DNA from 3 places in the Pseudoalteromonas sp. DY56-GL79 genome. Region 2 is predicted to be linked to each of the others. Evidence: predicted binding sites of a transcription regulator. Region 2 holds the regulator's gene; each other region holds the start of a gene.
The links. Region 2 encodes sigma-54, which starts transcription at its own class of promoters, with help from an activator protein. Its sites were predicted from a motif close to GTTGGCACGNNNNTNGNNT; they were not measured.
Positions count from the first base shown of each region.

Region 1: the regulator sigma-54 is predicted to act here: its motif matches at 1,826-1,844, upstream of NO992_RS02920 (P-II family nitrogen regulator).
Region 3: the regulator sigma-54 is predicted to act here: its motif matches at 1,805-1,823, upstream of fliE (flagellar hook-basal body complex protein FliE).

Region 1 covers NZ_JANHZS010000003.1:79,638-83,925, reverse strand. The annotation lists gene NO992_RS02930 (S10 family peptidase) at 1-190, opposite strand, end outside; gene NO992_RS02925 (diguanylate cyclase domain-containing protein) at 467-1,696, shown strand; gene NO992_RS02920 (P-II family nitrogen regulator) at 1,886-2,224, shown strand; gene NO992_RS02915 (ammonium transporter) at 2,238-3,467, shown strand; gene mrcB (penicillin-binding protein 1B) at 3,629-4,288, shown strand, end outside.
Region 2 covers NZ_JANHZS010000006.1:56,306-60,593, reverse strand. The annotation lists gene lptC (LPS export ABC transporter periplasmic protein LptC) at 1-503, shown strand, start outside; gene lptA (lipopolysaccharide transport periplasmic protein LptA) at 493-1,035, shown strand; gene lptB (LPS export ABC transporter ATP-binding protein) at 1,035-1,760, shown strand; gene NO992_RS05820 (RNA polymerase factor sigma-54) at 1,807-3,306, shown strand; gene hpf (ribosome hibernation promoting factor) at 3,336-3,623, shown strand; gene ptsN (PTS IIA-like nitrogen regulatory protein PtsN) at 3,625-4,083, shown strand; gene rapZ (RNase adapter RapZ) at 4,076-4,288, shown strand, end outside.
Region 3 covers NZ_JANHZS010000002.1:136,460-140,747, forward strand. The annotation lists gene NO992_RS01975 (PAS domain-containing sensor histidine kinase) at 1-228, shown strand, start outside; gene NO992_RS01980 (sigma-54-dependent transcriptional regulator) at 225-1,604, shown strand; gene fliE (flagellar hook-basal body complex protein FliE) at 1,862-2,194, shown strand; gene fliF (flagellar basal-body MS-ring/collar protein FliF) at 2,215-3,933, shown strand; gene fliG (flagellar motor switch protein FliG) at 3,926-4,288, shown strand, end outside.

The DNA of each region.
Region 1 (4,288 bases), on a different contig from region 2:
CGCCGTTTTCATTCCACACCGGCTGTGTGCCTGTTGTCGCGGTGTAGTTAATACGTTCACCTTTTATTTCGGCTCTATGCTCAGTTGTTATTTTATGATCTATCTCAATTGCGCGGTTGTGCTCTTCAGCTATGCTTGGCGCTGAGAGTAGGGCACAACTCACGAGCAATAGTGGTAGTAGTTTTTTCATTGCTTCCTCGGTATTGCAGTCGGTATGTCTGCATTAAAGAAGTATTTCATCTGAAATTCAAAGCCATTGAGACAAACTCAACAAAAAAAACGGCAGGTTTGAAAAATAGGCTGTTGTAACCTCGTTTATCGAAAAGTAACGAATTTGAGCCGATTTGGTTTTTTTTAGTGCAAGATTCGCGTATATTTAGTACTTTATTATGTAGTAATAAAGTATTTAGCCCCGTTAAATTCTTGTTTCACTGCGCTTCTCGTTGTACTTAAGAGATCTCAATCCATGCAAAGAATTTTAATTGTTGAAGACAGTAAAGTCGTACAACAGGTATTGCGACACCTTGCTGCTCAGCATCTAGATGTCGAAATCGATTTTGCTTGGTCCCTCAAGGAAAGTAAGGACTTCTTAGCACAGCACCAATATACATTGGCGCTGGTAGATTTAACGCTGCCCGATGCGATGGACGCAGAGGTCGTGCAGCTCACGCTTAGCCACAAAATTCCCACTGTGGTGCTGACCTCAAAAATAGATGAATATAGTCGCCAGCAAATGCTTGAAATGGGCGTGGTGGATTATGTAATTAAAGACAACCGTGATTCATACCTATACGCGGTCAAGTTAGCATCTAGACTGTTGAGAAACCAAGGTTGCAAGGCGCTGATCGCCGATGATTCTGTGATCAGTCGAGCAGTAATGAAGCAGATGCTTGAAAAGCAATTATTTACAGTGCTTGAGGCGCAAGATGGCGAACAGGCATTGGAGATGTTGCTATCTGACCATGAAATTAAGCTACTGCTGACAGACTTTGCGATGCCGACGATGGATGGCTTTGAGTTGGTGAAATCCGTTCGTAATAGTCGCGGACGAGATGAGTTGGCGATTATAGGTCTATCTGGCGCGGGAAGTCATGGTTTGTCAGCTAAGTTTATCAAATACGGCGCCAATGACTTTTTGGCAAAACCTTTTATGAGTGAAGAGTTTCATTGCCGCATCATGCAGACGATGGAGCAGCTCAATTTGATTGCAGAAATCAAAGAATATGCGCATCGAGACTATTTAACAGGACTTTATAATCGCCGTTATTTCTGTCAGCAGGCAGAGCGTTTAATCAAAAACAAACCGAGCCAGCATATATTGGCATTGTTAGACCTCGATCATTTTAAATCTATTAACGACCAATATGGTCATGAAAGCGGTGATGATGTACTTAAACAAGTTGCTGATTTACTGCGTAGTGCATTTGGTCACTACATTGTCGCACGTATTGGTGGGGAAGAGTTTGCTTTGCTTATTCCAAGCTCAGATATGAAGATGGCAAAGCACATGCTAGAAGACTTTAGAGAGCGCCTTGCACAGCAAGCATTTAAAATTCCTGAGGGTAAGCATTATTGCACCATCAGTATTGGCCTCGCGGCTTGCCAATCAAAGAGTCTAAGCGAAGTAATGCGCAAGGCTGATAAAGCGCTCTACAAAGCGAAGGACAAACAACGAAATTGCGTTATCGCGCATTAGCTTTTCGTTATTTGGGTGTTTATGCACCAACTCAGTTCAGACTTAATATCAATGCACCTAGATGGTGCATTTTTTATGCGTTAAATTCCACCTCCCACTTTAATTCATTGTTAATTAAGGAATAAAAAATTTGGCATAAAGGTTGGATTACTGCATACAACAGGATCAACTGTCCTAAGGGGACTCAGCATGAAAATGATAAGTGCAATAATAAAACCATTTAAACTGGATGAGGTGCGTGAAGCGTTAGCCGATCTGGGGATTGAAGGCATGACGGTCGTTGACGTTAAAGGGTTTGGACGTCAGCGCGGTCACACCGAACTGTATCGCGGTGCAGAATATCAAGTCGATTTCATTCCAAAAATAAAAATAGAAATTGCAACGTTAAGCGAAAACGCCGAGCGCGTTGTGGAAACGGTTACAAAGGCTGCGTTCACTGGAAAAATTGGTGATGGAAAAATCTTTGTTTACGACTTAGACCAAGTTGTTCGGATCCGTACCGGCGAACTTGATGAAGAAGCCATTTAAGGGGAGCCGAGCAATGGAAAATACAATAATAGAACTAAAATTTTCATTAAATACCTTTTACTTTTTGATCTCTGGCGTCTTAGTTATGTGGATGGCTGCCGGTTTCGCTATGCTTGAAGCGGGATTAGTACGCTCAAAAAATACCACTGAAATCCTTACCAAGAACGTCGCACTGTACGCTATTGCTTGTACTATGTATCTGCTTATTGGTTACAACATCATGTATGTGAATAATGCCGAAGGTGGGGTTTTACCAAGTCTTGGCGCGCTCATTGGCAGTGCTGCTAAGGATGCCGACCATGCACTGCAATCCGACTTTTTCTTCCAAGTGGTATTTGTTGCAACGGCCATGTCAATTGTCTCGGGCGCTGTTGCTGAGCGTATGAAATTGTGGGCGTTTTTAGCATTTTGTGTGGTGTTAACTGGTTTTATCTACCCGTTAGAAGGCTATTGGACGTGGGGCGGTGGTTTCTTATCTGAGCTTGGCTTTGTTGACTTTGCCGGTTCTGCCATTGTGCATGGTGCCGGTGCTGCTGCGGCACTAGCGGGTGTTCTGTTACTAGGTGCGCGCAAAGGAAAATATGGCAAAAATGGTGAGATTTACCCAATTCCTGGTTCCAACATGCCACTAGCTACACTAGGCACCTTTATTTTGTGGATGGGGTGGTTTGGCTTTAACGGTGGCTCTCAACTGTTCCTTGCCGACAAAGAAAATGCCATCGCGGTCAGCCAAATCATGCTAAATACCAATGCGGCGGCGGCTGCAGGTGCGGTTGCTGCACTGTTGGTGTGTAAATTAATGTGGGGCAAGGCGGATTTAACTATGGTGCTTAATGGTGCACTAGCAGGTCTAGTGACCATTACCGCAGAACCTGCTTCTCCAACACCTATATTAGCGCTTATCCTCGGTGCCATAGGCGGTGCATTGGTGGTGTTTAGTATCGTTGCGCTAGATAAAGCAAAAATTGATGATCCTGTCGGTGCTATCTCTGTTCACGGTATCTGCGGTGCGCTGGGTGTGATGATGGTGCCATTTTCAAACTCAGACGCTACTTTCCAAGGTCAGGCTGTGGGACTTATCACTATTTTAGGTTTTGTTTTCATTGCTTCCTATATTGTTTGGAGTGTATTGAAAGCGAGCATGGGGATCCGCGTTGGTGAAGAAGAAGAGCTAAGTGGTATGGATCAACATGATTGTGGCGTAGATGCCTATCCCGAGTTCGTGACAGTTCGCGGACAGTAATACCAATTTGGCTCTCGGTCAATATTGTAAAGTTCTCGTTGTCTAAACAAAGTGAGTCCAGCAGGGCTCACTTTTCTTTATAAATATTATTCTACTTTCAGCAGTTGTTAATTTAGGTTACCCTACCATCTTGCGATTCATTTTTTAGTTTTACTTGGGTCATGACGGATAAAAAGAAAAGAACACCTGCCAAAAATTCAAACGTCAAAGCGAACACTTCGCGTAAAAACAATACCCAGCAAAACGGTTCTAAGATGCAAAGAATTAAAAGCCGTGTACTGAGCACGTTGTGGTCTTTCTTTTGGAAGGGGACTATTGCGGCGATATTCCTTGTAGCAATCTATATCATCTACTTAGACGCCAAAATAAGCCGCCAGTTTGAAGGCAATAAATGGGAACTTCCCGTGCAGGTTTATGCCAGATCGATGCAGTTTTTTCCTGATCAGTTCCTTAATGAGGATGAAGTGCTGTGGGAGTTGAAGCGGCTTAATTATTCCCGTGTAAATCGTATCAGCCGTACCGGTCAATATACCGTTCAAGGTCGCACAATCACCATCCATCGTCGCGCGTTCGAATTCTACGATGGCCCAGAAACCGCGCGTATTTTTACGCTTAATTTTGCTGGTAAGAAGCTTGCCAATATTGTTGATAATCAAGGTCGACGCTTAGCTGACGCTCGCTTAGAACCAGTGCAGATTGCTCGGATCGGCAATGAATCTCGGCAAGACAGAGAGTTTGTTCCGTTCGATAAATTTCCTAATATTTTAAAAGAAACGCTGCTGGTGGTAGAAGATAGAGACTTTTACCAACATCATGGTGTT
Region 2 (4,288 bases):
GGATGTGGTCGCCCATGTTTAATCCATCAGAGGCGGACTCAGCAAAAGAAGATGAACCGTTAGCTAAGCCCGATTATGTTGCAACCACACTTCAGCAAACGACCTATAGTGAAAATGGCTTATTAAACTATCAGGTAACTGCTGATAAGATGGAGTTGTATCAAGATCTTGGCTTTAGTCACTTTGAAAAGCCTATTTTCACCTTATATAACGGTGAGCAAAATTGGCAAATAAGTGCATTAGAAGCAACACTGTACGAAAACAATACCTTGATATTAGAGGGCAATGTGCTGGCAAAGAATTTAACGCCTAACGCCATGATCACCGATATCAATGCCGATAATGTAAGAGTTGAAATTAAGCAAAAATTGATGAAGTCGGAACACCCTGTCGTTATCACGGGTCCTAGTCTTAGGATCACGGGTAAAGGACTGCATGCGGATCTACAAAAGCAAGTGATCGAACTCATCAACCACACAAAGACAATTTATTATGACCAGTAAAATCATTAACAAACTAGTTTTCATCGGCTTGCTTGCAAGTTCTACTCTAGTAATTGCTGCAGAACAAAATGAAGTCATTATTGATGCTGGCCGTCAGCAAGCTCAACTGCAAAGCAACATCGGTATTTTTGAACAGAATGTTGTTATTATTCATGGCAACAGAAAAATAAATGCCGATCGCCTAGAAGTCCATCGCCGCGCGGAGCTTGGTACTAACAAGCAACTGCTTGTTGCAACTGGCAGCCCAGCTATTTTCAGCGAACGTCAACCTGATGGTAATTTGCTAGAAGCCAAAGCAAACGAAATTCGCTACGACGTTGCGAAAGGCACCTTAGTCATTTCTGGCGATGCGGAAATCAATCAAACTGGGCAAAAAATCAATGCTCAGGTCATCACCTATGACATTGAAAAGCAACTGATCAGTGCTGAGCGCTCAGACCAAGAAGATTCCCGTGTAAGAACCATCCTTGTTCCTGTTGATGACAAAAAAGACGCAAAAGATAAAAAAGCGCAGGAAGAAGGTAACAATTAATGAGCGAGCTCAAAGCAACTGGTCTAGCAAAGAGTTATAAAGGCCGCCAGGTCGTCAAAAATGTTGGCTTAAGTGTTCAAGCTGGCAGCATTGTAGGCTTATTGGGCCCGAATGGCGCAGGTAAAACCACGACCTTTTATATGATTGTAGGGTTAGTACCAAGCGACAAAGGTTTTATTCAGATTGATGACGAAGATATCACTTTGCTACCAATGCACAGCCGCGCGCGACTTGGTATTGGTTATCTACCGCAAGAGTCTTCGATCTTTAGAAAACTCACGGTCTATCAAAATTTGATGGCGATTTTAGAAACTCGAAAAGACTTATCTAAAGTTGAAAGAGAAGCTGAACTAAACGAGTTACTGGATGAGTTTAATATCCAACACATTCGCGACTCACAGGGCATGGCATTGTCGGGAGGCGAAAGAAGACGCGTAGAAATTGCTCGCGCTTTAGCCGCTAACCCTAAGTTTATCCTGTTAGATGAACCTTTTGCTGGTGTTGATCCTATTTCGGTGTTAGATATAAAGACAATCATAGAGCACCTAAAAAACCGCGGTATCGGTGTGCTAATCACCGATCATAACGTTAGAGAAACACTGGACGTATGTGAAAAAGCCTACATCGTTTCACATGGTGAGTTAATCGCTGCAGGCACGCCAGAACATGTTTTGGCAGATCAAACCGTAAGAGATGTCTACCTAGGCGAACAATTCAAGCTATAGTTAAGACGTAGTATTAATAACTGTTAAAAAGGATTGTTAGAGATACATGAGGCAATCATTACAGCTGCGCATGGGGCAGCAACTTACAATGACTCCACAACTGCAACAAGCCATTCGCTTGCTGCAGCTTAGTACATTGGATCTGCAACAAGAAATACAAGAAGCATTAGACAGCAATCCATTGTTGGAAGTGGAAGAAGGTGATAATACTGACGGCGAAAACACTGACCAACACAGTCAAGAAAAGAGCAGTGCTGACGACAATCAAGATTCAAGCGATGAAGTGCAGGTTAGTGACTATGAGATAGACTCAGATACAGCCATGAGCAAAGACACGGTGAGCGATGACCTCGCCATGGATGTCACTTGGGACGAGTATATGAGTGCAGCGCCCGCTGCAAGCTCAGGCCCACTTCCCGATGACGATAATGTTTATCAAGGGGAAACCTCTGAATCTCTCCACGACTATCTCATGTGGCAACTTGAGCTGACACCATTTAGTCCAACAGATAGAGCGATTGCGATTGCGATTATTGAAGCGGTCGACCTGTCAGGCATTTTAACACTGTCTTGCGAAGACATTTTAGAAAGCATTAATGATGAGAGTAGCGAAGAGCCTATTGAGCTGGATGAAGTCGAAGCCGTGCTCAAACGTATTCAGCTTTTCGATCCTGTCGGTATCGCAGCGCGTAGTTTACAAGAATGCTTGTGTATTCAGCTAAATCAATTCGCCCCAGATACGCCATGGATTGCCGAAACGAAAATGATCCTGACAGAGCATATCGACTTGCTTGCCAGCCGTGACTATCGAACTTTGACTAAGAAAACACGCCTTAAAGAAGCCGATCTCAAAGAGGTCATGACGTTAATTCATAGTCTTAACCCAAAACCAGCGGCAAGCATTATTCATGAAGAGCCTGAATATGTGATCCCTGACGTATCGGTGAAAAAAGTAAAAGGTCGTTGGGTCGTAGAGCTAAATCCTGATGCTATGCCTAAAATAAAAGTAAACGACCATTATGCTGCGATGTCTAGAACAGCGAAATCCAGTACAGATAGTCAGTTTATTCGCTCACATTTACAAGAAGCGAAGTGGTTTATTAAAAGCTTAGAAAGCCGAAATGATACTTTATTAAAAGTTACCAATTGCATTGTGCAACAACAACAGGCATTCTTTGAACATGGCCCCGAAGCAATGCGCCCTATGGTGCTAAATGATGTTGCTGAAATGGTTGAGATGCATGAGTCCACAATTTCCCGTGTGACAACACAAAAATACATGCATACACCTCGGGGAATATTTGAGCTGAAGTACTTCTTCTCTAGCCATGTAAGTACAGAAAATGGAGGTGAGTGCTCTTCTACAGCAATTAGAGCACTTATCAAAAAGCTGATAGCTGCAGAAAATACCGCGAAACCATTGAGTGACAGCAAAATTGCAGATATCTTAGCTGAGCAAGGAATTAAGGTAGCGAGACGTACGATTGCAAAATATCGTGAATCCCTAGCCATTCCACCGTCAAATCAGCGTAAAAGCTTGATATAAGACGTAAAAACCAAGAAGGAAAAATGCTTATGCAACTAAATCTAACTGGTCGCCATGTAGAAATTACTGACTCATTAAGAGACTATGTCACCAACAAGTTTGCGAAGCTAGAAAGGCACTTTGATCATATCAATAACGTGCATGTGATCCTTGATGTCGAGAAGCTAGTACAAAAAGCAGAAGCAACATTACACGTAAACGGCGGCGAGCTATTTGCATCAACAGAGCATCAAGATATGTATGCCGCAATTGATGGCCTTATCGACAAGCTAGATCGTCAAGTTATTAAACACAAAGAGAAGCTCACTCGACACTAAGATGAAATTAAGTGAATTGGTGAACAAGGACTGCAGTAAAGCTGCGGTCCTTTTTAATAGCAAAAAACGTATTTTAGAATACATCAGCGAACTGGCTCATAGCCAAATTCCAAATACCAGTCAGCATGCTATCTTAGACGCTTTAATGGCGCGAGAGAAATTAGGCAGCACAGGGATCGGTAAAGGTATTGCCATTCCTCATGGTAGACTTGAAGGTTTGGATAAAATCCTTGCAATGGTGCTTGTTAGCGAGCAAGGGATCCAGTTTGAAGCCATAGATAAGCAGCCTGTCGATATTTTTGTCGCGTTCATCGTACCCGAAGGTGATAATCAACAGCACCTGAAGACCTTAGCGGCGATTGCTGATACACTCAAAGACAAGTCTTTTTGCAAAATGCTTAGGCAAGCAAAAAGTGATGACGAGTTATATGCAGTGATCCAAGGTGAACTTGATGAGTGATGAAGAAAAAGGACTCGAGCTTATCATTATCAGTGGCCGCTCAGGCTCTGGTAAATCTGTAGCGCTTCGAGTATTGGAAGACTTAGGCTACTATTGTGTAGATAACATTCCAGTCAATTTACTGCCGTCTTTAGTCCGCAGCGTTTCCGACAATTATAATAAAATTGCAGTCAGTATTGATGTTAGAAACTTGCCTAAAGAACAG
Region 3 (4,288 bases), on a different contig from region 2:
TATGTACGTATCTCAGTTGTTGATAATGGTCCTGGCATTGATGAAACCTTAGTAGACAAGTTGTTTGAACCATTTTTTACCACTAAGTCGCAGGGGACTGGGCTAGGACTTGCTGTGGTTAATTCAGTCGCTAACGCACACAAAGGGTTTGCGCAGGCAGACAATGTTGAAGGTAAGGGCGCGCGTTTTAGCTTGGTACTACCACTAATTGAGGCGGAGGAGCTATGAGTAACAGAGTTTTAGTTGTTGAAGATGATGCTGGTTTAAGAGAAGCACTCATAGATACATTGCAGCTTTCAAATATCGAGTGCGTAGAAGCAAGTTGTGCGGAACAAGCCGTTTTATTGCTAAAGCAGGAAACCTTTTCTTTGGTGGTGAGTGATGTGCAAATGGGTGCCATGAGTGGGCTTGACTTGTTAAAGACCATTAAACTCAACTATCCCGAATTACCGGTATTGATGATGACAGCATACGCGACCATTGATGATGCGGTTGAGGCGATGAGATTGGGTGCTATCGACTATATGGCGAAGCCATTTGCGCCAGAAGTATTGCTTAATATGGTTGGACGTTATTTACCTGAGAAGGAAAAAGAGACAGACGGCCCCATTGTTGCCGATCCAAAGAGTATTAAACTACTTGAACTGGCCGCAAAAGTAGCTAAGTCGGATGCCAGCGTTATGGTACTTGGGCCAAGCGGTTCAGGTAAAGAAGTGTTGGCTCGTTATATTCACGATAAATCTGACAGAGCAGACGAGCCTTTTATCGCAATTAACTGCGCTGCAATCCCGGAAAATATGCTCGAAGCGACCCTATTTGGTTACGAAAAGGGGGCGTTTACAGGTGCCATTCAAGCGTGCCCTGGAAAATTTGAGCAAGCACAAAAGGGAACGATTTTGCTTGATGAGATCACAGAGATGGATTTGGGATTACAAGCAAAATTACTTCGCGTGTTACAAGAGCGCGAGGTTGAGCGTCTAGGCAGCAGAAAAACCATTTCACTGGATGTCAGAGTGTTGGCAACCAGTAACCGCGATTTAAAAGAAGCGGTGGATGATGGGGTATTTAGAGAAGATTTATATTATCGCCTCAATGTTTTCCCGCTAGAGTGGTTGCCATTGAAGGACAGAGCAGGTGATATCGCTGTGTTAGCCGAGCATTTGTTGGTAAGACATACGCAAAAAGCAGGCAAGCCAACACCTATATTAAGCATCGGTGCAAAGCGCAAGCTCAGTTCGCACACTTGGCCTGGAAACGTAAGAGAGCTAGACAACGTTATTCAACGTGCCCTGATTTTGTTCCAAGGTAATGAAATTCAAGAAGATGATATTTTTATCGAAAATTTCTCACCGATGGCTTTGATTGAGTCTGCACCACTTCTAAATCATGAAGCATCAGCTTTAATGGAGCGCTCTCAAGGTGAGGATGAAATCATTAGCTATAAAGATGAGTTACAGGATAAAGAACACCAAATTATTTTAGATACGCTGGCAAAGTTTAATGGTAAACGTAAAGAGGTGGCGGAGGTATTGGGTATGAGTCCTCGCACACTTCGCTATAAGCTGGCAAAAATGCGAGATTTAGGGATTGCGTTACCCGCTTAACCTAAGATACTTAAGCTTAAAAGGAGTGAGTTAGCTCATTGCTTTTCCAAACCTCAGGTTAAGCTTTATATGTCAATTAAAATTTAATTAGGTGCCTATAAAGATCAGCAGATCTTAGGCGCCTAGTTTTTACTTCTATGCACTGCCAATTTTTCGACATACTAAAAATGTTTCAAGATACTGAAAATTAACGATTTTAAGTTGGCACGTTTTCTGCTTTATTACAGGTAACTAAGAGTTATTTTGAGTAAAGCATCATGAAAGTACAATCATCAGCGCTATTTCAAGAAATGCAGGCAATGGCTGCAGAAGCGACGAGAAACACACAGCCATCAGTGCAGCCGGTTAAGACGGCGGCATCTTCATCGGCTCAGTTTGGCGATTTACTCTCAGACGCACTTAATACGGTTCATGGCTTACAACAAGAAGCGAAACAAAAAGTCACCGCTGTTGAAATGGGTGACAGAAGCGTTTCTCTTGCAGAAGCCATGATAGCGAAACAAAAATCGTCGGTCGCTTTTGAGGCAACAGTGCAAGTTCGTAATAAACTTGTTGAGGCCTATAAAGAAATCATGAGCATGCCAGTTTAATTGAGTGACTGTGGAGAGTAATCGTGGCTACTAATCAATCAACAGATCTTACGCTTTCCGATGCAGCGCTGAATAATGACAGCGGATCGGATGAGCAACAAGAGCAAAAATCAGGCTACTTCAGTGCGCTAAGCGGTGTTGATATGTTGCGCCAGGTTACTCTGGTTATTGCCCTTGCTATTTGTTTAGCAATCGCAATCTTTATTATCATTTGGGCGCGCCAGCCAGATATGCGTCCGCTTGGTAAATACCCAACAGAAGAACTCGTCGAAACGTTAGACTTTTTAGACCAACAGAAAATTGAATACCAATTAGATGGTAATACCATTTTAGTTGCTGAGTCGGACTATCAAGACATAAAACTACGCATGGCGCGTGACGGTTTTACCCAGTCTCCGAGTTCTGGCACTGATATTCTGATGCAGGATATGGGTTTTGGTGTTAGCCAACGTCTTGAAAGAGAGCGCTTAAAACATAGTCGTGAGCAACAACTTGCGAGAACAATTGAAGAGTTACAAGACGTAAACCGTGCAAAAGTGTTGCTTGCAATTCCAAAAGAAAACGTCTTTGCACGTCGCGAGAAAAAGCCCTCTGCAACCGTAGTTATTACCCTTAAACGTGGCAAAACGCTTGGCGGCGAAGAAGTTGATTCAATCGTAGACATTGTGGCATCAGCGGTACAAGGCCTGGAACCTTCACGCGTGACCGTCACCGATCAAAACGGTCGTCTACTCAACTCTGGTTCTCAAGACTCTTTAGCTGCACGCTCGAGAAAAGAGTACGAAATCGAACGTAAGCGTGAACAAGAATATCTAGAAAAAATTGATAGCATCCTGATCCCAACTGTAGGTCTTGGTAACTTTACCGCGCAGGTTGACTTAACGATGGACTTCAGTGCAGTTGAAGAAACGCAAAAACGTTATAACCCAGATTTACCTGCGGTTCGTAGCGAAACGACGTATGAAGAAAATAATATTGGTGGTTTAGCAGTAGGTATTCCGGGTGCGCTGACTAATCAACCTCCTATAAACTCAAATATCCCAGAGGTTGCAGGGCAAGGCGGTAATGGTCAAAGTGCGACACCAAGCAGTAATCAAAAAGAAGCAACCCGTAACTATGAATTAGATACTACTATTAGCCATAAACGTCAGCAAACTGGGGTTATTCGCCGGATCAGTGTGAGTGTGGCCGTTGACTACCTCGCAAAACCTGATGCTGAAGGTAACATGGCAATGGCGCCGCGTACGCAAGAAGAGTTAAATAACATCCGTCGTTTGCTACAAGGTGGTGTGGGCTTTGATATGCAGCGAGGTGATGCACTAGAGGTAGTGACTGTGCCATTCGTGCGTGAAGACCTCACTGAAATGCAAGAGATACCACTTTGGGAGCAAGATTGGTTCCAAAAGACAATCCGTCTTGCAGCAGGTACCTTAGTGATCATTGTGCTAATCTTAGCGGTAGTAAGACCTATGCTTAAGCGTCTAATTTACCCAGATGATACGCTTGAAGATTTTGATGAAGATGCGTTGACCAGTGGTGTAGATTTAGGTGACAGTACACTCGATATGCTAAATAACGAATTCGATGAGTCTGCGGTTGGCTTCTCTTCTGACGGTAGATTACAATTGCCAGACTTACATGGCGACGAGGACTTACTCAAAGCAGTACGTGCCCTAGTTGCTAACGAACCAGAACTCTCATCACAAGTTGTGAAAGCGTGGTTGACAGAAGATGACTGATCAAGAACAAAAACAATTGCCCGCAGCCTTTGACGTTGACAAGCTAGATGGCGTCGACAAGGCTGCCATCTTACTGCTTAGTTTGACTGAAGAAGATGCGGCTCAGATTTTGAAACACTTAGAGCCGAAGCAAGTGCAAAAGGTCGGTATGGCAATGGCCTCCATGGATGACCTATCTCAGGCTAAAATAGCAGCTGTGCACAATTTGTTTATCGAACAAATTCAAAGTTTTAGTACGATAGGTTTCCAATCGGAAGATTTCATTAAGAAGGCGCTAACCGCAGCACTTGGTGAAGACAAAGCGGCAAGTCTTATTGACCAAATAGTTATGGGCTCTGGTGCAAAAGGGTTGGAT